Regions from separate parts of the Dokdonella sp. GW821-FHT11D02 genome, predicted to be linked through region 2. Evidence: riboswitches for the same ligand, from Rfam matches in the RefSeq annotation. Region 2 holds a riboswitch; each other region holds the start of a gene.

Region 1 (10,277 bases), 1.7 Mb from region 2:
CCATTCGACCACCTGGTCCTCGATCACGCGGTTGCGCAGCGCATTCATCAATTGGGGATCGCGCGTATAGAGTTCAACGACCTTTTCCGGCTCCTCGTAGGTCGAGGCGATCGTCGCCAGCGACTCGCTGACACGGCGGGAATCGAGACGGATGTCGTTTTGGCGCGCCAGCTCGGAAATCAAGAGGCCGGCGGCCACGCGACGGCGCGCGGCCGGCAGATACGCGACGAAAGCGTCATCGCCCGGCGCATTCGCCTGGCGCGCGAGCATCCGCGCTTCGTTCTCGATCATGCTCTGCGGCAGATCGAGTTCGGGGTGCGCGTCGACCAACTTTTCCACCACGCCGGCCTTCAGGCGGCCCATCAACACGCCTTTCAGTTCGCGATCGAGGTTGCTGCGCACGTCCTCGCGGAACTTGTCCAAGCCGCCGTCCTTGACGCCGAAGCTGGCCGCGAAAGTCTCGTCGATCGCCGGCAGCTGCGGCTCCTGCACGCGCATCACCTTGCCGGCGATGTCGGCCGACTTGCCCGCCAGCGCAGCGATGCGGAAGGTTTCCGGGAACTGCACGTTCGCCTTGAACTCTTCGCCCGTCGATTTGCCGCTCAGTACGCGCTCGAGCTCGGGCGAATACGCGTTCGAGCCGATCACGATGCCGACGCGATCGGAGCCTTCTTCCGGATGGCGGAAGCCTTCGCCCTCGCCGACGTACTCGAACAGCACCATGTCGCCGTCCTGCGCCGGACGCTCGACCTGCGTCCAGCTGCGGCGCTGCTGGCGCAGCGTCTCGATCATCTGGTCGACATCGGCGTCGGTCACCTCGGCGGTCGGCTTGACGATCTCGAGCTCACCGACCTCGAGCTTGCCGATCTCCGGCAGCACTTCGAACGTTGCGGTGTACTCGATCTCGCCGTTCTCGGGATATCCGCTGGTGGCGATCGACGGCTGCACCGCCGGACGCAGTTTTTCCTGATTGACCGCTTCCTGGAAGCTCGATCCGATCATCTCCGACAGCGCTTCGTTGCGGATCTGGAGACCGAAACGTTGCTCGATGACCTTGGTCGGCACCTTGCCCGGACGGAAACCCTTCAGACGTGCCGTGCGCCCCATTTCCTGGATGCGCGAACGGATGGTGTCTTCCAGCCGCGCGGCCGGCAGGCGGACGGTCAGCTTGCGGCCGAGGGAGCCAACGTTTTCGATCGAAACTTGCATCGGGTGTACCTCAATAGGCCGGCGAACGTTCCTGCGGAAGTTTCGCCTCGGTGTCTACGAATCGGGATTGCCGGAGCGCGGCGACGAGGGCGCGACCGGGCAGCGAAGCGGTCCGTAGGGCGGCGTGCGAAAGGAGAGACTCGAACTCTCACGGGTTGCCCCACTGGAACCTAAATCCAGCGCGTCTACCAGTTCCGCCACTTTCGCCCGGATCGACACTCTTTACCCGCAAGCGCGCAGACTCGACGTTGCGCGGTGAAATTGGTGGGCCGTCTAGGACTCGAACCTAGGACCAAGAGATTAAGAGTCTCCTGCTCTACCAACTGAGCTAACGGCCCCCGTTTGCATCAAACCAACTCGGCAGTTTGTCGCGCAACCCTCGTTCGTACTCCCTGGCGGGAGCGACTGAGGGCGGAAGGTTGGGGTACCTTCGACGCACCGACCGGAACTGCCAAGTATAGCGAAACAATTTGGGGTGGACGAGGGGATTCGAACCCCCGACAACCGGAATCACAATCCGGTACTCTAACCAACTGAGCTACGCCCACCACGAAAACTCGTACTGCAACCATCCTTGTTACGCTTTCCGGTCGGCTCATCGCCGCCCGCCTGCGTTCTTCCCTGCCCTCCTCTCCGGCGTTCCGGCTTGCGCACGCGCCTCGCGTCGCTCAACTGGCACGCCCGACAGGACTCGAACCTGCAACCGTCGGCTTAGAAGGCCGATGCTCTATCCGGTTGAGCTACGGGCGCATCATCAGCCGCATTCGCCGCACGTCGGGTGGTCGGGGTAGAGGGATTCGAACCCCCGACATCCTGCTCCCAAAGCAGGCGCGCTACCAGACTGCGCTATACCCCGCCGCTGCTTCCGTCGACCGGGTCGCCTCGGGAAGACGCGGGATGTTACGAACCGAGGTCAGCGCCGTCAATCGCTCCGGCGCATCGGATCGCGGCCGGCTGCGATCTGGTGTCCTTCTGGCAGAGCGCGCCGCGACCGATCTGCATCGCCTCAGAACGCGTGATCGAAGCCAACCTCGCCTTCCACCGCAACCTGATAAGCCGAAACTCGACGCTCGAAGAAGTTGGTCAACTCCTGTACATCCTGCAGCTCCATGAACGGGAACGGGTTGCGCGCGCCGTAACGACGTTTCAGACCGAGCATTTCCAGCCGCCGGTCGGCCACGTATTCGAGGTACTGGCGCATTTCCTTCACCGTCATGCCGACGACACCGCCGGCGAGCACGTCTTCGGCGAACGCGGTTTCGCAGTCGACCGCCTCGGCGATCATCGTTTCGACCTGCGTCGCCCACTCGGCGTCGAACAGCTGCGGCTGTTCGCTCTGCACCGTGCGCAGGACTTCGAAGGCGAAGCCCATGTGCGCGGATTCGTCGCGGAACACCCAGGCGGTACCGGCGGCAAGCCCCGGCAACAGGCCGCGCGAGCGCAGGAAGTAGACATAGGCGAACGCGCCGAAGAAGAACAAGCCCTCGATGCAGGTCGCAAAACAGGTCAGATTGAGCAGGAACTGGCGCCGTTCGGCGTCGTTCGAAATGCGTTCCAGGGTGTAGATCGAGTCGATCCAGCGTTGGCAGAACTCGGCTTTCGCGCGAATCGAGGGAATGTTCTCGACCGCCGCGAACGCCTGCGCGCGCCGTTCCGGTTGCGGGATGTAGTTGTCCAGCAGGGTCAGATAGAACTGCACGTGCAGAGCTTCTTCGAACAACTGGCGCGACAGATACATGCGCGCTTCGGGCGCGTTGATGTGCTTGTACAGGTTCAGCACGAGGTTGTTGGCGACGATCGAATCGCCGGTGGCGAAGAACGCGACCAGGCGCTCGATCAAATGCCGATCCGCCGGCGTCATGCGCTGCGCGAGATGACCGAGGTCGATCTGGAAGTCGATCTCTTCGACCGACCAGGTGTTCTTGATCGCGGCGCGATACATCTCGTAGAACTGCGGATAACGCATCGGCCGCAGCGTCAGGTCGAAGCCGGGATCGAGAAGTTGATTGCTCATTGTTGAAAAATTCCTTGTGCAGCCGGCTTCGTTCGGCGGAACGGATGAATCAACGTCCCGACCATGCGTACGAACTCCAACAGTGCGAACTGATGTAGGTGTTGAGGCCCCGCCCTGCCACGGCGAGCCGCTTCAATTGGGCGAGATGAGCAGAACCGGCGCTGGCTTCGGTGTAGAGATATTTCTTGCCGTCGTGGAATTGGACCAGGATGCCGGCGTCGTCGATCCGGTAGGCGACGACGCCGGAGGTGCCGCTCAGATTTCGGTAGCGCTCCATGCCTCTTCCCACAGCGACCATCGACGTCTTACTGGCAGGCCTCGCACATCTCCGGGTTCTCCAACGAGCACACCACCGCTTCGGTGTCGCTGTAGGGTTTTGCCGCCGCATTCGCATCGACCGTCGCCTTGGCGATGCGCGTCGCCGGACGCGAACGCAGGTAATAGGTCGTCTTCAAGCCTTTCTTCCACGCATACATGTACATGCTCGACAGCTGGCCGATGTTCGGACTTTCGATGAACAGGTTCAGCGACTGGCTCTGGTCGATGTAAGCGCCGCGGTCCGCGGCCATGTCGATCAGCGAACGCATCGGCAGCTCCCACACCGTGCGATAGATCGCCTTCAATTCATTTGGCAGCTCCGCGATCGACTGCACCGAACCCTCGGCGAGCTTGATCGCATCGCGAATCTCCGCGGTCCAAAGACCCAGCCGCTTCAGCTCGTCGACCAGATACCGATTGACCTGCAGGAAATCGCCGGACAAGGTTTCGCGCTTGAACAGGTTCGACAGCTGCGGTTCGATGCATTCGTAACAGCCGGCGATCGAGGCGATCGTCGCGGTCGGTGCGATCGCGATCAACAGCGAATTGCGCAAGCCGTGCGCCTTGATCTCCTCGCGCAGCGCGTCCCAGCGCACCGTATCGCGCGGCGTCACCTTCCAAGCATCGAACTGCAGTTCGCCGCGCGCCGCGCGCGTCTGCGCGAACGCCGCGTGCGCGCCCTTCTCGCGCGCCAGCTCGAGCGAAGTGCGCAGAGCCCAGTAATAGATTTCTTCGGAAATACGCGCCGACAGATCGCGCGCCGCTGCGCCGTCGAACGGCAGGCGCAGAGCGAAGAACAAATCCTGCAAGCCCATCAGGCCGAGGCCGACCGGGCGCCAGCGCAGATTCGATGCGCGCGCGGTCGCGATCGGATAGAAATTGAGGTCGATCACGCGATCGAGCTGGCGCACCGCGACTTGCACCGTGTGCGCGAGCTTGTCGAAATCGAACGCGCTGCCGTCGTGGTGCTGGGCTAGATTGATCGAGCCGAGATTGCAGACCGCAGTCTCGCCAGTGCTGGTCACCTCGATGATCTCGGTGCACAGATTCGACAGATGCACCGCGTTCTCGCTGCGCGCGGTCTGGTTGCAGGCACGGTTGCAGGCGTCCTTGAAGGTCATCCAGCCGTTGCCGGTCTGCGCCAGCGTACGCATCATGCGCGCGTAGAGATCGCGCGCCTGCAGCGTCTTTTTCGCCAGCCCGCGCGCTTCGGCCTGCGTATAAGCGTGTTCGAACGCCGCGCCCCACAAATCAGGCAGATCCGGCACTTCGCTCGGATCGAACAAGGACCAGCTGCCGTTCTCGTCGACGCGACGCATGAACAGGTCCGGCACCCAGTTCGCCAGATTGAGGTGATGCGTGCGGCGCGCGTCGTCACCGGTGTTCTCGCGCAACTCCAGAAACGCCTCGATGTCGGCGTGCCACGGTTCCAGATAGACGCAGGCGGCGCCCTTGCGCTTGCCACCCTGGTTGACCGCCGCGACCGATGAATCGAGCGTCTTCAGCCACGGCACGATGCCGTTGCTGAGACCGTTGGTGGAACGGATCAGCGAGCCTTCCGAGCGCACGCGATGCCAGGCCAGACCGATGCCGCCTGAAAATTTCGACAGCAACGCGACGTCGCGGTACTTGTCGTAGATCGCTTCGAGCGAATCTTCCGGCGAATCGAGCAGGAAGCAGCTCGACAGCTGCTCGTGGCGCGTGCCGGCGTTGAACAGGGTCGGCGAGCTGGGAACGTAGTCGAGCGCGCCGAACTGCTGGTACAGCTCGATCGCTTCAGGCACGTTCTCGCTCAGCGCGCAGGCCACGCGCAGCCAGAAATGCTGCGGCGTCTCGATCACCTGGCGTTTGCTCGGGTGCTTGAGCAGGTAGCGGTCGTACAAGGTGCGCAGGCCGAAGTATTCGAAGCGCAGCGTATGACGCGCGTCGATGGCGTCGTTGAGCTTGCGCGCGTTGGCTTCGACGAAGTTGAGTACGCGCTCGTTGATCAGCCCGGCGTCGAAGCCGAGCCGGATCGACTGCGAAAACGAGTACACGCCCAGACCCTGCACTTCCTTGTCGATGTAGCCGGCGAGCAGACGCGCGGCCGCCTTGGAGTATTCCGGCTCCTCGGCGATGAACGAAGCCGCGGTGCGGATCGACAACTCGTCGAGTTCGCGCGTGGTGGCGCCGTCGTAAAGTCCGCTGATGGTCTTTAGCGCGACGCGCATCGCGTCGACGTCGGCCAAACCTTCGCAGCAGCGCGTGACCGCGCGCACGATTTTGTTGAGGTCGACCGGTTCTTGCGCGCCCGAACGTTTGGTCACCTGCATCGCGACCGGTCCCGCGTGCGGCGCGGTCAGCTTGAAGCCGGGCTGTTGTTGCGCCGCAGGCGCGTCGGCAGGGGAAGCGATCGGGGCGGCGGCAATTTCAGAGGTGGTCATGCGTGTACTCCTTTACGAGCGATCGAACTCGCTAAGGAGAAAGGCACGGCGACGCACGGCGTGAGACACGATTCCGCGATCCGCCGGCCTTCGCTCCCGCGAGCGAATTCAGTCCCGGCGGAACGAAAGGTCGAAGGACCGTCGCTCCAAGAGGAACGTCGACGGTTCTCGGCCAGCCCGTCCCGCGAGGGCCTGAAGCCAGACGCCGCGCAAGCGCGACGATTGCGGCAGGTATTCGGACTCTCGGGCGCGAGGAAGCCTCTCCTCACCTAATGGACGCCGCTTCCCAAGCCTTCGCTCAGTGCGTGCTGCGTCGGTCGTTCCCGATCACCGCTGCGGGGCAGTTCCGGATTCGCACCGGATTCCCTTGAACCCAGCATCTTGGGCTGGGCTACCGCAATGGACACAAGATATTCGATACGCGCAGTCGAAGCAATGAAAATCTTCGAGTTCGAGACGGCGCTTTTGCAGGCCTGCGGCGCGTGCTGCGCAGCAGCCGAATGTCGAGCGGCGGCGGCGTCACGATTCGGCCTTCAGCCGACCCGGCATTCCGCCGCCCGCCCATGATCCGCGGCGTCGCCACTTTGCGCGTTCCTGCCATCGAGGGATCGTTCTCAGCCGCAATCCAGTAGCTGCGAACCCTCTTCAAGCGGATCAGGGGAAAGGCAGCCGTGGCGACCAATGCGACGAAGGGCTCGGTAACAGGCGGTTGGTGGCTGCTCGGAGTCCTCGGACTGCTGCTGACCGGCTGCGGTGGCAGCGGCCCGATGTGGATCCACGCCCCGCTGATCGCCGACACCTCGCGCGATACCGGCGCCGCAGGCGCCGGCCGGCCATTCGATGAAAACCTGCTGGTCGGCGAAGACGCCTACGCCGAGTTGAAATTCTCGCTCGACACGCTACCGAACGGGGTCTTGTCGAAACTCACCATCGCCGACGGGGCAGCCACGATCGGCAGCGAAACCTACACGCTGACGCCGGAAAAAGTGTTCCGAGCGCGACTGGTGCTGTTCGTCGACACCGTCGAGCAACCGGGCTATCTCGCGATCGACGGCGCCTACACGCCGGGCGTCGACTGCTTCGCCGACGAATCGGCACCCGCTGTCTGTACCCAGACGGTGGCCGGTACCGCGCTCGCCGCCGACGCCGACGCTCCAACACAGACCTTGCGCATCACGCAGCGCGGCTACTACAGCTTTGACGTCACCGAGTTGGTCAAGGATCGCTTGCGCAACGGCTACGCCGGCATTCTGCGCATCCGCGCGGCGCGCGACCCGCAAGCGAACGACTGGGGCCGGTTCCTGTTCGCCAGTAAGGAGAAGGTGATGGGGCAGGCGTTCGTCCACCACCCGCAGCCGCAGTTGCTGGTGACCCTGACCGATGCCGCCGCGGTGACCTCCAGCGCCTTCATCACCTCGAGCGTGCAGAACTCGCAAACCGACCCGTCATTGGCGGGCCGCGACTTCTCGCAGGATGCGCAGATGCTGGCGAACGGCATGCCGAGCGAGATCGCTTATGCGCTGGCCGAGCCGCGCGGCATTCCGACCGCCGGCGCCACCGTCCGCACCTTCCTCAACCAATTCGGCACGCGCAGCTACAAGATGACGATGACGAGCAGCGTCGATTCGGCCGTGCCGTTCTCCGCGCAAGATCCGGCGCGCATCGACTGGTATCGCGTCGGCCGGCTCAATAATCCCAACAACAACAATCGCGTCATCACCTGGAACAACGGCTGGAGCGAGCCGCCGGCGAGCGCGCTGATCGCGAGTAATCGATTGGCCAGCGACCTGCCCTCGCAACCGGTGGTCACCGATCTCAGCGCCGGCTATGTCGCTGCGCTGCGGTCGTCCTACGCCGCCGACGATCTGAGCGTTTCTTTCGCCGTCGCCGGCAAGACCAATGTGCAAGGCCCTGTCACGCTGGAAGCCCGTTACAACGCGCAAACGGCGCGCTCGCCGCGATTCGAGACGGTGATCGTGCCGCTGCCGACCAATTCGTTCTACACCTTCGACATCAACGACAGCACACGAGCGATCAAGTACTGCATCGGCACCTCTGTGACCGGCGCGCAGTGCGACGCGCCCACGCTCGCACTGCGTGCCCGCGCCGGACAGCCGTACGCGGCGAACACGCTGATCGTCGACATCCGTTCACTGCAAGGCGACACCAACGTCCCTTACGCGGCACCGATCCACATCGATGTGCCGAAGGCGGGAGCCAGTGTCGATCTGGAAGCCGATCCGAACCCCGACGAGCAGGCGCTCGCCGCCGGCATCGCCGACGCGCCGGGCTACTACATCAGCGTGCGGCGAGCGAATCGCGAGGTCGGTACGTACAAGGCGGTCATCAGCATGCCCGGCCACAACGCACGCGCCGAAATCGACTTCACCAACCTCCCCTTGCCCTCGCCATCGTTGTCCGGCCCCGCGCGCGTCACGCTCCCGGCCGGTGCCGGCTCGGTGAGCGTGCCCGTCGACGCCGAAGTCCCGTTCGTGCTCGAAGTCGAGGACCCGGTCAACGCCAACATCGACGACACCACGAAATGGCTGTTCGCCAGCAGCGTCGCAGCCGACACGATGCCGGGAGAAACCCAACGCAGCGACGGCCGCGTCAACCTGGCGATGAGCTTCGCCTCGCCGGGACCGCGCACGATCAGCGTGCGCAGCAAGGGAGACGCAACCCTCATGGCGGCGTTCGACCTCGTCGTCGACGGCGGCAGCACGACGACGCTCGTCACGCCAGGGCCGGCCGCCGTGTTCGGCCAATCGGTAACGTTGACGGCGCAGGTCTTCGATTACGCCGGTGCGCCGCTGGACTCGGGCACGGTCGAATTCCGTGACGGTGCCGACCTGCTCGGCGTCGGCGAGATCGTGGCTGGTACGGCGGAGTTCGCCACCTCGACATTAGCCGTCGGCGTCCATGCGCTCAGCGTCAACTACGCGGGCGACCCGGACCGTTCGATCGCCGCGTCGAATTCGGCGGAAAGTGCGTTTGTCGTCGACCGCGCTGCCACGGCGATGACGGTCTCCGCCCCCGCATCCAGCCTGATCGGCGCTCCGGTGGCGGTCGGGATCACGCTCGGCGTGGTGGCGCCCGGAGCCGGTACGCCGAACGGCTCGGTGTCGATCAGCGACGGCAAGGTTTCCTGCAGCTTCGAGATCGGCAGCGCCGCTGGCTGCACGCTGACACCGACCACTGCGGGCGAGCGTCTTCTCACGGCGACCTATTCGGGCGATGCGAACTTCCTCACCTCTTCCGCGTCCGCGTCGATCGCGGTGCTCGAACGCGCGGTCCTCGTAGCGAGCTTCGCCGACATCCACGACTACGCACGCTACGGACGCGTCGCCGACTTCACCGTGACTTTGCGCAACACCGGCCTCGGCACCGCCACGCAAGTTGCGGTCGCCGCCACGCTATCGGCCGCGTTCGACGACACCTTCGCTCACTGGCAGTGTTTCGGTGCCGGTGCCGGCGCGACCTGCGCCGAAAACGGAAACGGCGCCCTGCACGACCTCGTCACGATTCCGCCCGGCCGCAGCCTGACTTGGCGCGTCAGTGCCCCCGTGCGCTACGACACCCCCGAACCCGAAGCGGCATTCACGTTCGATGTCGGCGCTCCCTCCACGCAGAGCATCGTGCACACCGCCACGCTGGTGCTGCTGCGCGACGGTTTCGATCGGCCTTACGCCTCCGGCACAGCGATGACGGCGAACGATGCCGAGGCGATCCTTTCCGGAACCCGCACGTTCGCTTTCGCGTTGCCTGCTGCGACAGGCCGCGCCATCGACGAAGTGCTCGCCGTCCAAGGCAACGGCCATGCCATCGGCGTGCAGCGCACTTGGCAGGACGCGAGCACGCCGCTCATCCGGTTGTTCGTACGCGACGAGAACAGTATCGAGCGCGTGTCGCCTTGGGCGCGAACGTCGGCCGATGCCTCGCTCGCGATCTCGGTGCTGACGACGGAAGATGATCGCGCCACGTTGCTGCTCGAAGGCAGCGCGACGCCGATATCCATGACGTTTCCGCTCCGCGAATAGGCCGCACTGGCGCAGCGGTGCGCGCAACCGGGCGGCCTACCCTTCCACGCTGCGGTTCGTGGCACGTCCGAACGCCAGCAGCGGCGCGCATAGTGCCGCGCTCACTCGGCGATTCAGTCCTTCGTCGGCGCCGGTATCGCCGCGGACAGTGGCGCGCCGTCGGTAGCGCCGCGCCCGCCCGCCGCCGGACAACGGTCGATGTAGCGTTCGAGCACGCCCAACGGCATCGATCCCTGCTCCAATACGCAGCCGTGAAACGCACGCAGGTCGAACGCG
Region 2 (10,277 bases):
CGTCGGGCAGCTGGCTGTAGCGCTTGTCGATCGACAGCATCACGCTGGCCTGCAATTTGGTCGGATCGAGTTCGATCGACTGCACCGAACCGATACGCACACCGGCGACCTTCACCGGCGCGCGCAGCTTGAGCTGGCCGACATTGGTGAAACTGGCCTTCAACACGTAGCTGTCGCCCTGACGAAAATTCGCGACCGACGTCGTCTGCGTCGCGAGATAAGCCAAGGCCGCGAAACCGAGCAGGATGAACAGGCCGGTGCCGACTTGATAGGAACGTCGTTGAGTCATCGCGAAATCTCAAGTCAGGAATGCGGTCATCACGAAATCGAGCGCCAGCACGACGATCGAGGAGAACACCACCGTGCGCGTCGTCGCGTAGGCCACGCCCTCGCTGGTCGGCGGCGTCGTGTAGCCCTGGAACACCGCGATCAACGCGACTACCGCACCGAACGCCGTACTCTTCCAGACGCCGTTGACCACGTCCTTCCAAACGTCAACGTTGGAGGTCATGTTGGACCAGAACGTGCCGTTGTCCAGGCCGAGCCAAGTCACGCCGACCAGGTGCGCGCCGAAGATACCGAGCGCGTTGAACACGCAGGCCAGCAGCGGCATCGCGATCACGCCGGCGAGGAAGCGCGGCGTCGCGACGTAGGCGAGCGGATCGACCGCCATCATCTCCATCGCCGACAACTGGTCGGTCGCGCGCATCAGGCCGATCTCGGCGGTGATCGAGGTACCGGCGCGACCGGCGAACAGCAGCGCCGTCACCACCGGCCCCAATTCGCGATACAGCGCCAGCGACACCACCGTGCCGAGCGCCGCGGTGCCGCCGAAGATCGACAGCACGTAGTAGAGCTGCAAGCCGAGCACCATGCCGACGAACAGGCCGCAGGTCATGATGATGACCAGGCTCATCGCGCCGACGAACCAGACCTGACGCACCGTCTCGCGGAAGTAGCGCAGGCTGCGTGGAATCGCACCGAGCAGCTGAAACAGAAACAGGACGCAGGCGCCAGCCTGGGCGAGCGCATCGCCGATACGCGAGGCACGCGGACGCTCAGCGCTCATCGTGCGCGCTCCGGTTGCGCGCTCGTCGGGAATCCGAGATCGGCCGCATAGTCGCGCGCGGGATACTGGAACGGTACCGGCCCATCGGCCTCACCGCCGAAGAACTGCTTGGTCCAGGGCGAATCGCCACGCGCCAGCTCGGCCGGCGTACCTTGCGCGGCGAGCTTGCCGCCGGCGATCAGATAGACCTGATCGGCAGCGCGTGCGACCGCGGCGAACTCGTGCGCGACCAGGATGCTGGTAATGCCGAGCGTGTCGTTGAGCGTGCGGATCAAGGTCAGGATCTGGTTCAGCGCGATCGGATCGAGGCCGACGAACGGCTCGTCGTAGAGAATCAGCATCGGGTCGCGCACGATCGCGCGCGCCAGCGCCACGCGCCGCGCCATGCCGCCCGACAGCTCGCTCGGCATCAGCTCCGCCGCGCCGCGCAGGCCGACCGCCTGCAACTTGGTCAGCACGATGTTGCGCACCAGCTCTTCGGGCAGCTTCAAATGCTGGCGCAGCGGAAACGCGACGTTCTCGAACACGCTGAAATCGGTCAGCAACGCGGAGTTCTGGAACAGGTAACCGATCTTCTCGCGCAGATCGAACAGCTCACCGCGAGCCAGCGCCGGAACATTACGACCGTCGACGCGGATCTCGCCGGCGTCCGGCCGCAGCTGGCCGGTGATGTGGCGCAGCAGTGTCGTCTTGCCGGTGCCGCTCGGCCCCATGATCGCGGTGATCTTGCCGCGCGCGACGTCGAGATCGAGACGGTCGAAGATCGTCTTGCCGTTCAGCACGGTGCTGAGACCGCGCACCTGCACGAGCGCGTCGGTCCTGTCTTGGGCGTTGGCTGCGCTCACTCGTACTCGGTCCATGACGGAGAAGGCACGCGCGAGGAGCGCGCGGCGGGGCTACCTTAGCCGATACGGTCGCTCTGCCGCCAGACACGCGCCGGTGTTACTCGTTCTTCAAAAGATCGCCGATCAGCACCGCGTGCCGCGCGAGCTGAACCGTTCGCCTCAAACGCTGACCCGCGACGATCGCGCGCAGATCCGTCAGCGCATCGGCGAACTGATCGTTGACGACGATGAAATCGAAATCGCCGGCGTGCGCGATTTCCTCGCGCGAATCGGCCAGTCGGCGCGCGATCGTCTCGGCGCTGTCGGAAGCGCGCGCGCGCAGGCGACGCTCGAGCTCGGCGCGCGACGGCGGCAGGATGAACACGCCCACACTTTCCGGGCAGGCCGCGCGCACCTGGCGCGCGCCCTGCCAATCGATTTCCAACAGCACGTCGCGACCGGCCGCCAGCAGCGGCTCGACCGCGCTGCGCGCCGTGCCTTTCAGATCGCCGTGCACGTTGGCGTATTCGTAGAATAGGCCCGCCACGGCCATGCGCTCGAATACCTCGCGCGAGACGAAGTGGTAGTGCTTGCCGTCGATTTCGCCCGCGCGCGGGCGCCGCGAGGTGTAGGAGACGGACAGGCTGATGCCGGGTTCGCGTTCGAGCAAAGCGTTGACCAGACTGGTTTTGCCCGATCCCGAAGGCGCCGCGACGATGTAAAGAGTGCCGCTCATTCGAGGTTCTGCACCTGTTCGCGCATCTGTTCGATCAGCACCTTGAGCTCCACCGCCGCCTTGGTCGTGCGCGGATCGGCTGCCTTGGAACCGAGCGTGTTCGCCTCGCGGTTGAACTCCTGCATCAGAAAATCGAGGCGGCGGCCGACCGCTTCCTTCATGCCGAAGATACGGCGCGCTTCGGCGATGTGCGCGGTCAAGCGGTCGAGTTCTTCGTCGACGTCGATGCGCTGCAGCTGCAGCACGACTTCTTGCTCGATGCGGCCCGGGTCGAGCGGCAGCTTGAGTTCAGCCAAGCGCGTGTCGAAGCGCGCACGCGAACTCGCCCGCACCTCGGGCAGATGCGCACGCACTTCGGCGACGAGGCGCTCGATGCCGTCGAGCCGATCGCCGAGAAAACCACCCAGACGCTCACCCTCGCGCGCACGCGCGGCGACCATGTCGTCGAGCGCGGCATCGAGCACGGCCATGGCCGCTTCGCGCAGCGATTCCAGATCGGTCTCGCGCTCGATCAGCACACCCGGCCAGCTCAGCAGTGCGGTGAAATCGACCTGCATCTGCGGGAACTTCGCCGCCATCGTCTGCGCCGTTTCGGCCAACCGCGCAACGCGCTCCTGGTCGACCGCGATCGCCGTCGCTTCGGCCACCGCCGGCTTCCAGCGCAAGCCGAGATCGACCTTGCCGCGCGCGAGCCGGGCTGCGACGCGCTCGCGGATTTGCGGCTCGAGCGAGCGCAGCTCGTCGGGCAGGCGCAGGCCGAACTCGAGGTAACGATGGTTGACCGAGCGCAGCTCGATCGCCAGCGTGCCGTGGCCGCTGTCGGCTTCGGCGCTGGCAAAGGCAGTCATGCTGCGCAACATCGGCGTTTCCGGGAATGAAAGGGCCGCAATGGTAAACTGCGCGGCTCCGAACCCAAAACATGCCCTCGCATGAGCCTAACCCGTCCGTCCGGCCGTCGTGCCGACCAACTGCGCCCGGTCAGCATCGAGCGTCGCTATACACGCCACGCCGAAGGCTCCGTGCTGGTCGCGTTCGGCGACACGCGCGTGCTGTGTACCGCCAGCGTGGAGGAAAAAGTGCCGCCGTTCCTGCGCGGCAAGGGCGAAGGCTGGGTCACGGCGGAGTACGGCATGCTGCCGCGCGCCACCGGCCAGCGCACGCAGCGCGAGGCCGCACGCGGCGGCCAAGGCGGCCGTACGATGGAAATCCAGCGTCTGATCGGCCGCGCGCTGCGCGCCTGCGTCGATCGCCAGGCGCTCGGTGAACGCACGATCACGCTCGATTGCGACGTGCTGCAGGCCGACGGCGGCACACGCACGGCGGCGATCACCGGCGCTTACGTCGCCTTGGTCGATGCAGTGAATTGGCTGCGCTCGCGCAATGCGATCAAGCGCGATCCGGTCTTCGGCGCGGTCGCCGCGGTCTCGGTCGGCATCTGGCAGGGCACGCCGGTGCTCGATCTCGACTACGCCGAAGACTCCGCCTGCGACACCGACATGAACGTCGTCATGAACGACGGCGGCGGCTTCATCGAAGTGCAAGGCACCGCCGAAGGACACGCGTTCCGCCGCGAGGAACTCGACGCCCTGCTCGCCCTGGCGGCGACCGGCATCACCGAACTCTGCGCGCGACAACGCGAGGCGCTGGACAAGACCGCGTGAAGCGCCAGATCGCCTACATCGCGCTGCTCGTGCGCGACTACGACGAGGCGATCGCCTGGTTCGCGCACGCGCTCGGCTTCGTGCTGGTCGAAGACAACGATCTCGGCGACGGCAAGCGCTGGGTGCGCATCGCACCCGGCGCCGACGCGGCGTTCCAGCTGCTGCTCGCACGCGCGACGGCCCCCGAGCAAGAGGCCGCGGTCGGGCGCCAACACGGCGGCCGCGTCGGCTTTTTCCTGCACACCGACGACTTCGCACGCGATCACGCACGCCTGGCCGCCGCCGGCGCGCGCATGGACGCCGCTCCGCGCCACGAATCCTATGGCAGCGTCATCGTGTTCGAAGATCTCTACGGCAACCGCTGGGATCTGATCGAGCCGCGCGCGTGAAGCTCGTCCTCGCCAGCAGCAATGCCGGCAAGCTGGCCGAGATGCGCGAGATCCTCGCCGGTCTCGAGATCGAGCTGGTCGCGCAAGGCGAGCTCGGTGTCGACGACGCCGAGGAAACCGCCACGACCTTCGTCGAGAACGCGTTGCTGAAGGCGCGCCACGCCGCGCGTGCGACCGGCCTGCCTGCACTGGCCGACGATTCGGGTATCTGCGTCGACGCGCTTGGCGGTGCGCCGGGACTCTATTCGGCGCGCTACGCCGGCACGCACGGCGACAGCGGCGCGAACATCGCCAAGCTGCTCGCCGCGATGCGCGAGGTTCCAGAGGCGCAACGGATCGCGCATTTCCACTGCACCATCGTACTCTTGCGCGACGCCGACGATCCCGCGCCGCTGCTGGTCGAAGCACGCTGGCACGGCCGCATCCTCGACGCCCCGCGCGGCGCGAACGGCTTCGGCTACGATCCGGTGTTCTTCGATCCCGCGCTCGGCTGCGGCGCGGCCGAACTCGACACGCCGCTCAAGAATCGCGTCAGCCATCGCGGCCAGGCGCTGGCGCAGCTGCGTGCGCTGCTCGAGCACGAGCTCTGAAGCGAACCGCCGCACCGCGCGCATCTACAATGCCGGCATGCCGTTGATCGCGCCACCGCTGTCGTTGTACGTGCACATTCCTTGGTGCGTGCGCAAATGTCCGTACTGCGATTTCAATTCGCATGCGCAGAACGGCGCGCTGCCGGTCGACGCGTACGTCGACGCACTTTTGGCCGATCTCGATCGCGACCTCGCTCACCACGAAGCGGCGATCGCCGCGCGGCCGATCCACAGCGTGTTCTTCGGCGGCGGTACGCCGAGCCTGTTCGCAGCGGAGGCGATTGCGCGAATTCTCGACGGCGTCGCGTCGCGCATCGCGCTACCGTGCGACGCGGAAATCACCCTCGAAACCAACCCGGGCACAGTCGAGCACGGCCGCTTCGATCAATACCTGCGCGCCGGCGTCAACCGCATCAGCTTCGGCGTGCAGAGTTTCGACGACGACAAGCTGCGCCGGCTCGGCCGCATCCATTCGGCCGCCGAAGCGGAGCGCGCGATCAAGCGGGCCCAGGATGCCGGCATCGCCAACTTCAATCTCGATCTGATGTATGCGCTACCGCAGCAGACGCTGGACGGCGCGCTTGCCGACGTCGAACGCGCAATCGCGCTGCAACCGGCGCACATCTCGCACTACCAGCTGACGCTCGAACCGAACACCTTGTTCGCCGCGAAGCCGCCGCCGCTGCCCGACGAAGACAGCGCCTGGGACATGCAGGAGGCTTGTCAGGCGCGTCTGGCCGACGCTGGCTACGCGCAGTACGAAGTCTCCGCCTACGCTCACACCGATCGCCGTTGCGCGCACAATCTGAACTACTGGCGCTTCGGCGACTATCTCGGCATCGGTGCCGGCGCGCACGGCAAGCTCAGCGACGCGAGTCGAAATGCGATCGTGCGCACGACCAAACTGAAGCTGCCGCGCAGTTATCTCGAACGCGCCGCGCAGCACGAATCGTTCGGCGCCGCGGCAACGGTCGCAGCGGCGGAGCGCCCGTTCGAGTTCATGCTGAATGCGCTGCGCTTGAACGAAGGCGTCGCCGCCGAGCTGTTCGAGCCGCGCAGCGGTGTCGCGTTCGCCGCCATCGCCGCGCCGCTGGCGCAGGCGCGCGAGCGCGGCTGGCTCCTGCGTGAAGAAGCTCGCCTGCAAGCGACGACGGACGGACGCCGCTTCCTCAACGACCTGATCCAGCTGTTCCTGCCGGAGGTTTAGCGATGCTCGAAACGATCACCATCGACTGCCCGTACTGCGGTGAGAGCTTCCAGACCGCCGCTGATCTTTCCGCCGGCTCGCAGAACTACATCGAAGATTGCGCCGTGTGCTGCCGTCCGATCGAGATCGTGCTGCGCGTCGACGAGGCCGGCGAGTTGGCCGGCGTCGAGGCGCGCAGCGACCGCGAATGATGCGGGCTTGGCGGCCGCCGCCGGCTGCCGCGGACTTCAATTGAACCGGCCCGGACCCTCCACTACACTGCGCGCCGCCGCAGGTGCCCTGCCCGCGTCAAGCGCCCAGGGTGAAACGGGAAGTGGGTAAGGTGTGTTTTGCGATCGTCCGCGATCGCAAAGAGCGGGCGCAGCCGACGTGGCCGCGCTCGGCACCAAGTCCCACGCTGCCCCCGCAACGGTAGGCGAGTCGGACCCGATCGAATGCCACTGTCGCCAACGCGACGGGAAGGCGATCGGGTCGATGTGCCGGGACGGTCTTGCAGGCCGCCTCGACGCATCGCTCGCAAGCCCGGAGACCGGCCTGCGGCTTCGTCGTTCGCTCAGGCGACGGCGATCGGCTCCAGGCGTTGCGGCGGGCAACGGACGGGCACGGGCGCCCGTCGTCCTGCGCGTTCCTCCTTCCGACCCTGGTCACGCGGGTGTGCGACAGGAGGGTTTCCCATGCTGGTCCGTTCCATGCTTTTCATCGCGCTGTCGAGCGCACTTTGCGCCACCGCGCGCGCAGACGAAGAACAACTGCAGCCGACCGTGCAGGTGACCGCCTCGCGCGTTCCCGAAACGGTCGATTCGACATTGGCCGACGTCAGCGTCATCACGCGCGAAGACATCGACGCCAGCGTCGCACGCGACGCGATCGACCTCTTGCGCCTGCAAGCCGGCATCGATCTGTACCGCACCGGCGGCGCCGGCCAGCAGACCTCTTTGTTCCTGCGCGGCACCAATTCCAACCAAGTCCTGGTCCTGATCGACGGCGTGCGCGTGTCCTCGCAGAACACCGGCGCGTTCGCGTTCGAGCAGCTGCCGCTCGACACGGTCGAACGCATCGAAATCGTGCGCGGTCCGCGCGCGAGCTATTGGGGTTCGGACGCGATCGGTGGCGTGATCCAGATCTTCACGCGCAAGCTCGAAGGCCCGCGCGTAGCCATCGGCTACGGCAGCTACCGCGACGCGACCGGCAGCGCCGGTTACGGCCACTGGAACGGCAACGATGGCTTCAGCGTGCAGGTCGGCGCGCGCCACGTGGGCGGCTTTTCCGCGACCAACCGCGGCATCTGCGCCGGCCCAGACGATCCGTACTGCATCTTCAATCCCGACGACGACAGCTTCCGCAACACCAACTTCGCCGGCCGCGCCGCGCACACGTTCGGCAGCCAGGTGTTGTCGGCTTCGCTGTACCGCAGCCAGGGCGAAGTGCAGTTCGACCAAGGCTACTCCGACGTGATCGAGCAGTCGGGCGGCATCAATCTCGAAGGTGCGCTCGGTGAGAACTGGAATCACCGCCTCGCCTTCGGCAATTCGCGTGAAGACCTCAACACGCCCGCTTTCACCACGCTCTACCACACGCGCCGTAACAGCCTCTTGTGGCAGAACGAGTTCCGTCTCGACGAACGCCAGCGCCTGATCGCCGGTTTCGACTTCGTGCGCGAGAAGGGCGAGACGCGCGACACCTTCGCCGGTAGCACCGTGTACGAGCGCGAACGCAACAACCGCGCCGTGTTCGGCGGCTGGCGCGGTGACTTCGGCGCGCTCGACAGCGAGGTGTCGGTGCGCCACGACGACAACGACGACTTCGGCGGCGCCACCACCGGCTCGCTCGCGCTCGGCTGGCGTTTCAGCCCGCTGTTGCGCATCTACGCGAATGTTGCCCGCGGTTTCCGCGCGCCGACCTTGAACGAGCTGTTCCATCCCGGCTACGGCGGCTATTTCGCCGGCAATCCGAACCTCGACCCGGAGCGCTCGCGCAGCACCGAGCTCGGCGTCGAATTCACTCCGGACGCGAACCAGCGCATCAAGGCCAACCTCTACACCACGCGCGTCAAGGATCTGATCAGCTTCACCGGTCCGCAGAACCGCGCCGAGAACATCGCCGAAGCGAAGATCGACGGCGCCGAATTCGAGTACGAGTTCAAGCTCGACGCCTGGTCGCTGCGCGCGAACTACACCTGGATGGACGCGCGCAACGCCGACACCGACAAGCCGCTGTTGCGGCGTGCGAAGCAGAAGGTGAGCGGCGTGGTCGAGCGCTCCTTCGGCGAGCGTTGGCGCGCCGGGGCGGAGGTGGTCTACGCGGGCCATCGCGACGACGTCGGCGGTAGCGGCACGATCAATCTGCCGTCTTACACGCTGGTCAATCTGCGCGCCAGCTTCGCGCTGGATCGTGACTGGAGCCTGGCCGCGCGAGTGGAGAACCTGACCGACCGCGACTACGAGCTGGTGCGTGGCTATAACACCGCCGGCCGTTCCGGCTTCCTGGAGGTGATCTGGCAACCCGCGCACTGATGTAACGTCGTGTGACGTGCAAACGCCGCGCGCGACGACGTGCCAGAATAGGCTCGGAGTCGTCGCGGCCAGCCCGCGCGACTTCACGGGGCGTCGGTCGCGCTGGGGCACGATCGACGCAGGCGAGGGGCGGGGTCCGGCGGCGCCGCAGGTGCACCGCTGCGGGGAGAATGGCGATCCGCGACGATGGCGCGAGGTTGGCTACGCTGGCGCGACGCAGCGACCTGCCGCCGCGCGTACGCGCGGCGCTGGAGGAGTTGCTCGAAAGCGCCCGCGCGCATTTCGCGCCGCTCCTGCCGCAGGCGCTGGATGCGTTCGATCAATCGCTGTTCGGTTTGGCCGAACGCGCTCCGAGCACTCTGCAGCAACAGCGATTATTCGAAGACCTCGGCGAATCGCGCGCCAAACGCGCCGAAATCGCGCCGCGCTTCCTGCAACGCATCGAGTCGGCGCTGGCCTGCGTACGAATTGCCAGCGCCCCGGCCGCGCCCGCTACGGCGCAACCGGCCGCACTCGAATTGGTCGATCCTTCCGCGCTGGAAGAAGACCTCGCCCTGAATGAAATTGCCGGCAAGGCCGAGATTCGCAACAGCCAAGCGCTGCATGCGCTCGCCCATCGCTTCGGTGTGCTCGCCGGCGCGCCGGCCTGGGCGTTCGAGGCGCTGCCGCTCGGCCCGACTCAGGTGATGGCCGCGTTCCGCCACGCGCTCGACGCGCTGGAACTCGGCGTCGAGCGACGCGTACTCGCGTATCGCGCCTTCGACCGCGTCGCAATGGTGCCGCTCGGCCGCTTTTACGAGGCGATCAACGCGCAGCTGGTCGCGCGACGCATCTTGCCCCACCTGCATTGGGCACCGACGCGCGCGCAGGGCGCCGCGACGGCATCTCACAACACGGACGCCGAGCGCGGCACGCCGCCTGCGACCGCTGCAACGCCCGACATTGCCGCCGCCGAAGAAGACACCGAGCTGTTCGGTACCATCTATCGTCTGCTCGCCGCGCGCCGGCGCCACGACCGCGACTACGCCTATGCCGCAGCGCCGTCGGCGGTACCGGCCAGCGGTGCCGAGCTGCAAAGCCTGCTCGGCGCCTTGCAGCACGAACAGCGCAGCGGCGCGGAGAGCGCCGGCCAGACCTACGACAACACGCAGTTCAAGCGCGAACTGTTCGATCGCCTGCGCCGCGGCGGCGCGCAGGGCAACGCGCTGCGCCTGCTCGACGAGGACGCCGATACGATCGACCTGGTCGGACTGCTGTTCGACTACATCGGCGCCAACCTGCACGCCGG
Region 3 (10,277 bases), 1.5 Mb from region 2:
GCGCGGGGGCGGCGATCAGCGTCCGCGCGGAATCGGCGGCGCCGCCGCAGCGGCGAGCGGGCTGCGGCGGCAGGCGTCGTTGGCGTGGCGCAGGGTTGCGGCTGCGCCGCAGACGTCGATGGTCGCCGCGCTCGCGCCGCCGCCGAGCAGGGCGATCGCATCGCTCGCACGCAGGCGCGAATCGAGCTGCAGCAGCAAGGCGATCGCGCCGCTGACGTGAGCGGCGGCAAGCGAACTGCCGGAGGCGTAGTCGTAGCGGCCGCCGGGTTCGAGGGTGAGGATGTCGCGCCCCGGCGCAGCGAGCACGGCGCCGCCGGGATGCGCTTGATCGGCGTCGGCGACCGCGACCACGCCGGGCACGTTCAGTGGGAACCCGTCCAGGCGCCTGTCCGGCGGCACCGCACCGACCAGGATCGCGCCGTGGCGGACGGCGTAACCGGCCAATTGTTCGAGCAGCGGGTCGGACGGACCGCCGAGGCTGAGGTTGACGATCTGCGCGCCGGCGTCGATCGCCGCGCCGAGCGCGAGCGCGAGGGTGAACGAATTGCAGCTGGCGCTGGTGCCGCCGGCTTGCGCGCTCCAGCAAGCGCGGTACGCATACAGGCGTGCACCCGGCGCGACGCCGGCGATGCCGAGGCGGTTGTTGGCGACCGCCGCGATCACGCCGGCGACTTCGGTGCCGTGGCGATCGTTGCTGGCCGGCATGGCCGGATCGTCGACGAAGTCGCGCTGCGCGGCGATGCGCTCGCGCAGATCCGGGTGGCCGGCGTCGACGCCGGCATCGATCAGCGCGACGCGCACGCCGCTGCCGTTGCTCCAGCGCTGCGCCTGATCGGCGCCGATCGCGGAAAAACCGCGCTGCAAGCCGACGTAGGGATCGTTGTAGGCGCTGTCCGCGGCGGGCGCCGCCGGGGCGCTCGTCGGCGGCGCGGTCAGCGTTTGAAATTGCTGCAAGGGCTGCGCGAGCTGCACGCGCGCGTCGCGGCGCAGGCGCGCCAACAGCTCGTCGCGATCGACATCGGCGGGAATCTGGTACAGCATGCAGCGCAGGCGCAGCGGATTGATCGTCCAGGCCGACACTTCGTGCAACGCGTAATCGCGCGCGAGCCGCGTCGCGCCGCTGCGGCTGCGCGTGCTGCCGCCGTAGTTGGGCAGGCCGGCGTAACCGCGCGGAGTCGCGCCGACCGCCGGTGACGGATCGGGCTTGTCGGCGATCGCCACCACCAGCATGCGCTCGGCGTCGCCGCGGCTGGGCGGTGCGGCCGCCGTCGGCGTCGCCGCGCCGGCGCTGTGCACGAACAGCCACGCGGCGCATGCGAGGGCGCCGCACAAGATGCGTGCGAATCGCGGCGACAGACGGGCGCGCATGCGTTTCATCAATGCGCCGACGGCGAGGCGCCGATCGGTTCGACCAGCAGCACGCCGGGCTGGCGGCGCAGACGTTCGATCAGCTCCGCGGTGACCAGGGTGGGCGCATCGGTTTCCGAAGCGAGGCCATAGATCGAACCGCCGGCGTTGCTCTCGACGATGCGCAGGTTTTCGGCAGCGAGCATCTTCTGCAATTCGGCCAGGGTCAGGGTCGGCGCCGGCACCAGGCGGATCGTCGCTTGGGTGGCGTGTGCGGGGGCGCTGGTCAGAGTGCGATAAGCCGGTGCGCGTTCGCGCTGCAACAGCACGACGGCGAACAAGGCCAGGCCGATCGCCTGCACCACCACCGCCGCGATCAGCGCACGGCCGCCGAGCCGGAAGCCGCGCGCCGCCTGCGTGCGCGGCGATTCGTTGCGCAGCGGCGCGGCTGCCGTTTCGGCGTCCATGCGGGCGAGCAGCCGGCGCAGGCCGTCCTGCGCATCGGCTTCGACCGGCGCGGGCGCTTCGGCCGCGATGCCGGCGTGCAGACGGCATTGGAAGGCGTACTCGTCGCGGCAGTCGGCGCATTCGGCCAAGTGCCGTTCGAGCGTTTCCCGCTCGGTCGCGCCGGCGCTGCCGTTGACGACCCAGGGAATCAGGTCCCAGATTTCACGGTGGGAGAGGGTGGGCGTGTTCATCGTTTCGTCCTCGCCGCGGGCGCGGCGCTGGTTGCTTCGCCGCCGAGCGCGGGCAGCGTATTGCGCAGGCGCAGTCGTGCGTGGAACAGGCGCGCTTTCACCGTGCCGACCGCCACGTCCATGATCGCGGCGATTTCCTCGCAGGACTGGCCGAGATAGTAGGCCAGCTCCATCGTCATCCGCAGTTCGGGCGGCAGCGCGAGCAGGCCGTGGCGGACCCAGTCGCGCAGCTCGCGCTGTTCGGCTTCCGCCGCGCCGCCGCCGACGTCTTCGCTCGCCGCGGCGGACCAATCCAGCGGCTCGGGGCGGTCGCGCAGCGCCTTCATCAGGCGGCGGTAGGCGATGCCGATGATCCAGGTCGCCACCTTGGCGTCGCCGCGGAACTCGTTGGCGCTGCGCCAGACCACCCACATCGTCTCGTTGACGATCTCTTCGACCAGATCGCGCCGCGAGGTATGGCGCGCCAAAAAGCGCGTCAGGCGGCCGTGGTGCTGCAGATACAACCGCTCGAACGCGACGCGATCACCACCGGCGACGCGGCGCAGCCACTCCAGATCGAGGGCGGCGGCGCTGGCGCGCGCTTCCTCCTCGTGCGCTGGGGGGCTGGGGCGATCGGGGTCGGCTGCGTTCAAGGACGGGTCTCCGGCATCGTGCGGATGCCTTGGCCGTATGTACCATGAGTGAACAAAAAGGTTGTGCGAAGCACGGATCGCGCAGACGAACGGCCGAACGGCCGTCCGAACCCGCTAGGATCGGCGCGGCGGAATTCTCAATGGGACAGGCATGGCGGCAAGCACGATGCGCACCCGCGGCGTCGCGGCGACGATGTGCTCGGTGCTGGGCGCGTGGTCGGGCGCATTCGCGCCGTCCGTGCTGGCGGCCGAAGGCTGGGGCGGTTCGCTCGGCTTCGCCAGCAACAATCTCTACCGCGGCCGCAGCCTGACTCTCGACCGCCCGGCCTGGCTGGCGGATCTGCGCTACGAATTTGGCCCCGACTGGGTGATCGGCGTCGACGCCAGCGCCGAGCGCGCCGAATACGAAGGCGCCGCGGCGCAGCTGGCCTTGCGCGTGGACCGACGCTGGCAGCTGGGCGAGAACTGGGCGGCCAAGGTCGGCGTGGCGCATTACGAACAGCCGTGGAGTTTTTGGAGCAACCAGCTGCGCTACGACGAAGTCAGTGCCGCGGTCGGTTACGATGGCCGTTGGAGCGTGAGCGTGGCGCTGTCGCCCAACCGCACCGCCGTCTACACCTACACCTTTCCAGAGCGCAAAGGCTTCGCCGCCTGGACCGAAGCGAGCTTCCGCCAGCCGATCGCCGGCCGCCTCGCCGCCGACTTCGGCCTCGGCTACGCCTATCTGGCGCGCAGCGGCGACGCCAACTACCGCTACGGCAACGTCGGCCTCAGCTACGGCATCGGCGAGGTCGATCTCTACCTCGCGCGCGTCTGGAGCAGCGGCGATGCGCCGTACTACTGGTGGGAGAACAATCGCGGCGTGCGGCCGGGGCGGGCGCGCTGGTTGGCTTCGGCGGTGTGGAATTTCTAGTTCGCCGCCGCGCGATCAGCGCGCCCCGGCGTCGATTAGGAGCTGCGCGATCTCTTTCTGGCCGCGCTGCCGTGCGTGCTGCAACGGCGTGACGCCTTCGCCGTCGGCGAGACTCACGTCGGCGCGAGCCTCGATCAACAGCCGCACGATGTCGAGATGCCGCTTGCCGCCATCACCGAGGATGATCGCCTCCAGCAAGGCGGTCCAGCCCAAGCCATTGACGTGGTCGACGTCGACGCCGGCCTCGATCAACAGGCGCGCCGCCTCGACGTAGCCGCGTTCCGCCGCGGGAATGAGAGCGGTGCCGCCGTAGCGGTTGGTGGCTTGCAGATTCGCGCCGTGGCTCAGGGTCATGCGCAGGATGTCCAGATGACCGCGTGCGCCGGCGTAGAGATAAGGGCTGTCGTAGATCGCGTCCTTCGCGTTCACGTCGGCGCCCGCGTCGATCAGGATCTTGGCGACGTCGACGTGGTTGGCATGCGTGGCGATCAGCAAGGACGTGCGTCCGTTGCGATCGCGCGACTCGATGTTCGCGCCCTGGCCGAGCAGGTGGCGAATCACATCGGCATTTCCTTTCGCCGACGCGTCGAGCAAGCGCTCGCCGAGCTGTTCCTTTGCTTCGATCGAGCCCGGAACGAAGGTAGCGAGGATGAGCACGCACAGCATCGTCATGGTCGGCATGGGTGACCTCTCGAGGCAACGCCCGCTTCGGATCGGAGTGCCGCGCCATGCTAGAAGGCGGCGACACGATTTGAAAGCGAAACCTCCGCACGGCAGTTTTTGACAAGTCGGATGGGCCGTTCCAAAGCCGCCGCCGTGGCGGCTCGAGCGGAACGCAATGATGGCGAATCCGCAGCCGGATGCGAACACGAGGCCTCGCCGCGCAGGCGCGCGGCGAGGCCTCGTCGGTCAGGCCGCCTTGGCTTGCGCGGCGCGCAGTTGCCGCGCCGCTTCGACCATCGCCGCGAGCGCGGCACGCGTTTCAGGCCAGCCGCGCGTTTTCAGACCGCAGTCGGGATTGACCCAGAGCTGGCGCGCGTCGAGCACGGCGCCGGCCTTGTGCAGCAGCGCGCTCATCTCCGCCACCGACGGCAGGCGCGGCGAATGGATGTCGTACACGCCCGGGCCGATGCCGTTCGGATAGCGAAAGCGCACGAACGCATCGAGCAGTTCCATGCGCGAACGCGAGGTCTCGATCGAGATTACGTCGGCGTCCATCGCGGCGACCGCGTCGATGATGTCGTTGAACTCCGAGTAGCACATGTGCGTGTGGATCTGCGTGTCGTCGGCGACGCCGGCGGCGCTGATGCGGAAACACTCCACCGCCCAGTCCAGATAGGCCGGCCAGTCGGCGCGGCGCAGCGGCAAGCCTTCGCGCAGCGCGGGTTCGTCGATCTGGATCACGCGCACGCCGGCCCGTTCGAGGTCGAGCACCTCGTCGCGCAGCGCCAGCGCGATCTGGCGGCAGGTGGTCGCGCGCGGCTGGTCGTCGCGCACGAACGACCACTGCAGCATCGTCACCGGTCCCGTCAGCATGCCCTTCATCGGTTTTTCGGTGAGCGACTGCGCGTACTGCGACCAATAGACCGTCATCGGCTCGGGACGCTGCACGTCGCCGTAGATGACCGGCGGCTTGACGCAGCGCGAACCGTAGCTCTGCACCCAGCCGTTCTGGGTGAACAGGTAGCCGTCGAGCTGTTCGCCGAAGTACTCGACCATGTCGTTGCGCTCGAACTCGCCGTGCACCAGCACGTCGAGGCCGATCTCTTCCTGGAAGCGCACGCAGCGCTCCGTCTCGGCGGCGAGGAAGGCGTCGTAGTCGGCGTCGGAGAGTTTGCCGGAGCGGTTCTTCGCACGCGCCTGACGCACGTCCTTGGTCTGCGGAAACGAGCCGATCGTGGTGGTCGGGAACAGCGGCAGGTCGAGCCAGGCGTCTTGCGCATCGCGTCGAGCGGCGTAGGGCGACTGCCGGCGCGTCTGCGCCGCGTCGAGCGCGGCCACGCGTGCGGCGACCTGCGGCTTGTGCACTTTGTTCGAGCTGCGCCGCGCTTGCAGCCGCTCGCGCGCGAGTTCGAGTGTGGAGGCGGTGTAGAACGCGCCTTTGAGCGCATCGGCCAACACACGCAACTCGTCCAGCTTCTGTCGCGCGAAGGCGAGCCAGGCGACCAGGTTCGCCGGCAGCTCGGTTTCGAGCTTGCTGTCGACCGGCACGTGCAGCAAGGAGCACGACGGCGCCAGCTGCAGGCGCTCGGCACCGACGCGCTCGGCCACGTGACGCACGAGTTCGAGCGCGCGGTCGAGGTCGGCGCGCCAGACGTTGCGGCCGTCGACGACGCCGATCGACAGCGCGCGCTCGGCCGGCAGGCTTGCGAGCACGCTGTCGATCTGCTGCGGCGCGCGCACCAGATCGACGTGCAGGCCGTCGACCGGCAGTTCCATCGCGAGGTCGAGGTTGTCGCCGAGCGCGCCGAAATAGGTCGTCAGCATCAGCTGCGGACGCTCGACGGCGGCCAGCGCGGCATACGCATGCCGATACGCGGCGTGGTCGTCGGCGTCCTGGTCGAGCACGAGGCAGGGCTCGTCGATCTGTACCCAGCTCGCACCGGCCGCTTTCAGGCGCGCCAGCAGCTCGGCGTAGACCGGCAACAGGCGGTCGAGCAAGTGCAGGCGGTCGCTGCCGTCGGTGGTCTTGGACAAGAGCAGGAAGCTGACCGGACCGAGCAACACCGGCCGCGCCTCGAGGCCGAGCTGTTTGGCTTCCAGGTATTCGGCGATCGGCTTGTCGCCGCGCAGGCGGAACGATTGTGCGGCGTGCAGCTCGGGCACGAGATAGTGGTAGTTGGTGTCGAACCACTTGGTCATTTCGAGCGCGGGCAGATCGAAGCCGTCGGTCTGCACGCCGCGCGCGAGCGCGAAGTAGCCGGCCAAGGGATCGCGGTCGGCCAGCGCGCGGTAGCGATCGGGAATGGCGTCGAACAGAAAGGCGGTGTCGAGCACGTGGTCGTACAGCGAGAAGTCGTTGCACGGCACCAGGTCGGTGCCGGCTTCGCGTTGCAGGCGCCAGTGGCGATGGCGCAGCTCGGCGGCGGTTTCCAGCAGTTGCGGTGCGGCGAGTTCGCCGCGCCAATATTCTTCCAGCGCCGATTTCAGTTCGCGCTTCGCGCCGATGCGCGGGAAGCCGAGATTGCTAACGAGTGTCATGGATGCGTTTCCTCATGCGTGATGGGCAGTGAGGAACGAAGGAACCGCGCGCCGGCAGCGCTCTTGCGAGGCACGCCGTCACGCCAGCGACCTTCGCCCCCGCGGGCGATCCGGAACGGCGTGGAGGGCGCGCAGGGACGCAGCACGCGAGCGAGCGCCCGCGCGAACGTTCCGGCCGCTTCCCCGCGGAAGCTCCAGGTCAGACGGAGATCTCTCTCCGGCCAAGGCAGGTCTTCGGGCTCGTGGACGAGGAACGCTGACGCGTTCCGCCTACTGTCCGCCGCTTCCCGGCCCGGTCGGGCCAGTGCTGTTGGCGAAGGTCGTTTCCACACACCGCTGCGGGGCAGCGCCGGAATTGGTCTTGCGACCGCACCGGCTTCCCTTTTAATCCATCTCTCTATTCGAATAGAAAGATAAAACCATTGGCGTGCGCACCGTACGCATCTCGCGAGATGCCGTCAAGAGTGCGGCCCTGCCGCGCTCAGCCGGCGCAGACCGCGGCGGCGCACTGCGCGGCGATCCACTCCTCGTTGGTCGGTTCGACCGCGACGAGGATGCTGCTGGTGTCGGTCGAGATGGTGCCGGCGTGGCGCGCATTGCGTTCGCCGTCGAGCGCGATGCCGAGCCAGCCGAGTTCGCCGCAGATGCGCGCGCGCAAGGTCGCGTTGTGCTCGCCGATGCCGGCGCTGAAGACGAGCAGGTCGAGCCCGCCGAGCACGGCGGCGAGCGCGCCGATCTCGCGCACGATGCGGCGCACGTACAGCGCGAGCGCGAGGCGCACGCGTTCGTCTTCCGATTCCTTCGGCAGCAGCTGCTGCGGATCGGAGGAAACGCCGGAAACGCCGAGCAGGCCGGAACGGTGGTAGAGCAGGTCGGCGACCTGGTCGACGTCGAGCCGTTCGATCTGCATCAGATAGAGCAGGGCGCCAGGATCGAGTGCGCCGCAGCGCGTGCCCATCATCAGACCGTCGAGCGCGGAAAACCCCATCGTGGTGGCGACGCTCCGCAATTCGCGCATCGCGCATAGGCTGGCGCCGCTGCCCAAGTGCGCGCAGATCGTGCGGCCGCGCGCAAGCTCGCCGTAACGCTCGCCCAAGGCGATCGAGAGATAGTGGTAGGACAGGCCATGGAAACCGTAACGGCGCAGGCCGCGCTGCCAAGCGTCATAGGGCAGCGGCAGCAGCTGCTCGACGATGGGCATGTCGTGGTGGAAGGCGGTATCGAAGCAGGCGATCTGCGGCAGCGCGGGTTGCGCCTGCAGCAGCGCCTCGATCGCGTCGAGCGCGAACGGCTGATGCAAGGGCGCGAGCGGAATGTAGCCGCGCAGATCGGCCAGCACCGCCGCATCCACGCGTACCGGTTCGAAGTACTTGGCGCCGCCGTGCACGACGCGATGCGCCACCGCGAGCAGGCGCACGCCGTCGAGCTGCGCTTGCACGCGCTCGCGAATGTGTTTCAACGCGGCGTGGTACGGGCGCTCGGCATCGAGCGCGAGCGCGCGCTGCGGCGCGCCGCTCTCGTCGAAAGTGGCTTGCCCGCTGCCGACGCCGTTGACCTTGCCGCTCCACAGCGGCTGCCGCGGCAGCGGCCGCGTGGCGGCATCGAACAACGCGAACTTGATGCTGGAAGAGCCGCAATTGAGAACCAGGATGCGTTCGCTCACGGCTTCGCGGTCCGGTAGCGGTTGGCCACCAGCACCGCCAACGCGCAGGAGGCGACGCGGGTCGCGCGCGAATCGGCGCGGCTGGTCAGGATCACCGGCACGCGCGCGCCGAGCACGATGCCGGCGCTGGCGGCGCCGCCGAGGTATTCGAGTTGCTTGGCCAGCATGTTGCCGCTTTCGAGATCCGGCACGATCAAGATGTCGGCGCGCCCTGCCACTTCCGACTCGATGCCCTTGATGCGCGCCGCTTCGCTCGAGATCGCGTTGTCGAACGCGAGCGGACCATCGAGCAGGGCGCCTGCGATCTGGCCGCGATCGGCCATCTTGCACAGCGCTGCCGCATCCAGCGTGGCCGGCATGCGCGGATTGACCGTCTCGACCGCAGCGAGGATCGCCACGCGCGGCGTCGCCGCGCCGATCAGGCGCGCGAGCTCGATTGCGTTGCGCACGATGTCGGCCTTTTCTTCCAAGGTTGGCGCGATGTTGATCGCCGCGTCGGCGATGATGAACGGCCGCGGATAAGCCGGCGTCTGCATCAAATAGCAATGCGAAACGCGCCGTGCCGTGCGCAGGCCGGCGTCGCGTTCGAGTACGGCGCTCATCAGCTCGTCGGTGTGCAGGCTGCCTTTCATCAAGGCCTCGACGCGCCCGCCGGCGGCGAGTTCGACCGCGCGCGTGGCGGCCGCATGACTGTGCGGCGCGTCGTCGATGGCGAGGCCGGCCAAATCCAAGCCGGCCTTTTGCGCGACCGCTTCGATCTTCGTACGCGATCCGATCACCACCGGATCGATCAGGCCGGCCGCTTTCGCATCCAGCACGGCGGCGAGGCTGGTTTCGTCGCAGGGGTGGACCACGGCGACGCGGATCGCGCCGAGCGTGCGCGCGAGTTCGAGCAGCGAGCGGCCATCGACGAGGATGTCTTCGGCGGGCGGTTGCGCGGCGGCGTCGTTCATGTGGATCTCGCATGGTCGAGGTAGCGGCCGATGATGCGACCTGAACGCAATGAACGGAAGACAACGCCCCGTGCAAGCCGCTTGACAATTACGTTTACAGATGTAGTCTTCGATCATAATTTACACGAGTAAACAAAGATGCGCATCAGCGAAGCGGAAAGCCAGGTGATGGAAGTGCTGTGGACGTCGGCGCCGCGCAGCGCCGAAGAAGTCTGCGCGGCGCTGGAGGGCAGCCAGAGCTGGCAGGAAGCGACGGTGAAGACCTTGCTGAACCGCCTGCTCAACAAAGGCGCCATCGCGGCGGTGCGCGACGGCCGCCGCTATCTGTACCGGCCGCTGATCAAGCGCACCGACTACGTGCATGCCGAAAGCAAGAGCCTGCTCGACCGTTTGTTCGACGGTCGGGTCGCGCCGCTGGTGGCGCACTTCTCCGAGCGCGCCAAGCTGAGCAAGAAGGACCTCGCGGAAATCCGCGCCCTGATCGAGAAGCTCGACCGTGACCGCTGACCTGTTACGAAATCTGCTCACGGCGAGTTTGACCGGTTCGCTCGCCATCCTGCTCGTCCTCGCGCTGCGCGTACCGGTGCGGCGCTGGTTCGGCGCGCAGGCGTCCTACGCGCTGTGGGCGCTGGTACCCGCGACCTTGCTGATGGGTCTGCTGCCGGCGCCGACCAAGCCGATGCTGCGCACGATCATCGGTTTCGGCGACGTTCCGGCAGATACCGCCGCGGCCGCCTCCGGTGTGGCGGAGTCGCTGCTCACGGCGGTCGCGCCCGATCTTTCGCTGCTGCTGGCGGCGCTCTGGTTGGTCGGCGGCGTGTCGACGGCCGCGGCCTTCGCACGCCAGCAACGCCGCTATCGCCAGAGCCT

Evidence for each region. A riboswitch is a leader RNA that binds a small molecule or an ion and turns the genes downstream of it on or off. The one in region 2 is predicted to bind cobalamin.
Region 1: another riboswitch for cobalamin. It lies ahead of AC3QL3_RS10865 (ribonucleoside-diphosphate reductase subunit alpha); the one in region 2 lies ahead of AC3QL3_RS03390 (TonB-dependent receptor domain-containing protein).
Region 3: another riboswitch for cobalamin. It lies ahead of metE (5-methyltetrahydropteroyltriglutamate--homocysteine S-methyltransferase); the one in region 2 lies ahead of AC3QL3_RS03390 (TonB-dependent receptor domain-containing protein).

What each region holds. Positions count from the first base shown of each region.
Region 1 is NZ_CM179520.1:2,558,090-2,568,366, forward strand. It holds gene tig (trigger factor) at 1-1,209, opposite strand, end outside; tRNA gene AC3QL3_RS10830 (tRNA-Leu) at 1,335-1,416, opposite strand; tRNA gene AC3QL3_RS10835 (tRNA-Lys) at 1,472-1,547, opposite strand; tRNA gene AC3QL3_RS10840 (tRNA-His) at 1,681-1,757, opposite strand; tRNA gene AC3QL3_RS10845 (tRNA-Arg) at 1,883-1,959, opposite strand; tRNA gene AC3QL3_RS10850 (tRNA-Pro) at 1,989-2,065, opposite strand; gene AC3QL3_RS10855 (ribonucleotide-diphosphate reductase subunit beta) at 2,216-3,223, opposite strand; gene AC3QL3_RS10860 (hypothetical protein) at 3,273-3,500, opposite strand; gene AC3QL3_RS10865 (ribonucleoside-diphosphate reductase subunit alpha) at 3,529-5,964, opposite strand; cobalamin riboswitch at 6,174-6,378, opposite strand; gene AC3QL3_RS10870 (Ig-like domain-containing protein) at 6,636-10,001, shown strand; gene AC3QL3_RS10875 (DUF885 domain-containing protein) at 10,115-10,277, opposite strand, start outside.
Region 2 is NZ_CM179520.1:847,477-857,753, reverse strand. It holds gene mlaD (outer membrane lipid asymmetry maintenance protein MlaD) at 1-289, opposite strand, end outside; gene mlaE (lipid asymmetry maintenance ABC transporter permease subunit MlaE) at 299-1,069, opposite strand; gene AC3QL3_RS03430 (ABC transporter ATP-binding protein) at 1,066-1,929, opposite strand; gene gmk (guanylate kinase) at 2,012-2,629, opposite strand; gene AC3QL3_RS03420 (YicC/YloC family endoribonuclease) at 2,626-3,489, opposite strand; gene rph (ribonuclease PH) at 3,559-4,290, shown strand; gene AC3QL3_RS03410 (VOC family protein) at 4,287-4,679, shown strand; gene rdgB (RdgB/HAM1 family non-canonical purine NTP pyrophosphatase) at 4,721-5,269, shown strand; gene hemW (radical SAM family heme chaperone HemW) at 5,307-6,476, shown strand; gene AC3QL3_RS03395 (CPXCG motif-containing cysteine-rich protein) at 6,479-6,667, shown strand; cobalamin riboswitch at 6,732-7,028, shown strand; gene AC3QL3_RS03390 (TonB-dependent receptor domain-containing protein) at 7,151-8,989, shown strand; gene AC3QL3_RS03385 (DUF1631 family protein) at 9,160-10,277, shown strand, end outside.
Region 3 is NZ_CM179520.1:2,392,672-2,402,948, forward strand. It holds gene AC3QL3_RS10015 (S8 family peptidase) at 16-1,377, opposite strand; gene AC3QL3_RS10020 (zf-HC2 domain-containing protein) at 1,377-2,045, opposite strand; gene AC3QL3_RS10025 (RNA polymerase sigma factor) at 2,042-2,677, opposite strand; gene AC3QL3_RS10030 (TorF family putative porin) at 2,844-3,590, shown strand; gene AC3QL3_RS10035 (ankyrin repeat domain-containing protein) at 3,606-4,271, opposite strand; gene metE (5-methyltetrahydropteroyltriglutamate--homocysteine S-methyltransferase) at 4,500-6,791, opposite strand; cobalamin riboswitch at 7,000-7,231, opposite strand; gene AC3QL3_RS10045 (acetate/propionate family kinase) at 7,273-8,454, opposite strand; gene AC3QL3_RS10050 (bifunctional enoyl-CoA hydratase/phosphate acetyltransferase) at 8,451-9,524, opposite strand; gene AC3QL3_RS10055 (BlaI/MecI/CopY family transcriptional regulator) at 9,546-9,914, shown strand; gene AC3QL3_RS10060 (M56 family metallopeptidase) at 9,904-10,277, shown strand, end outside.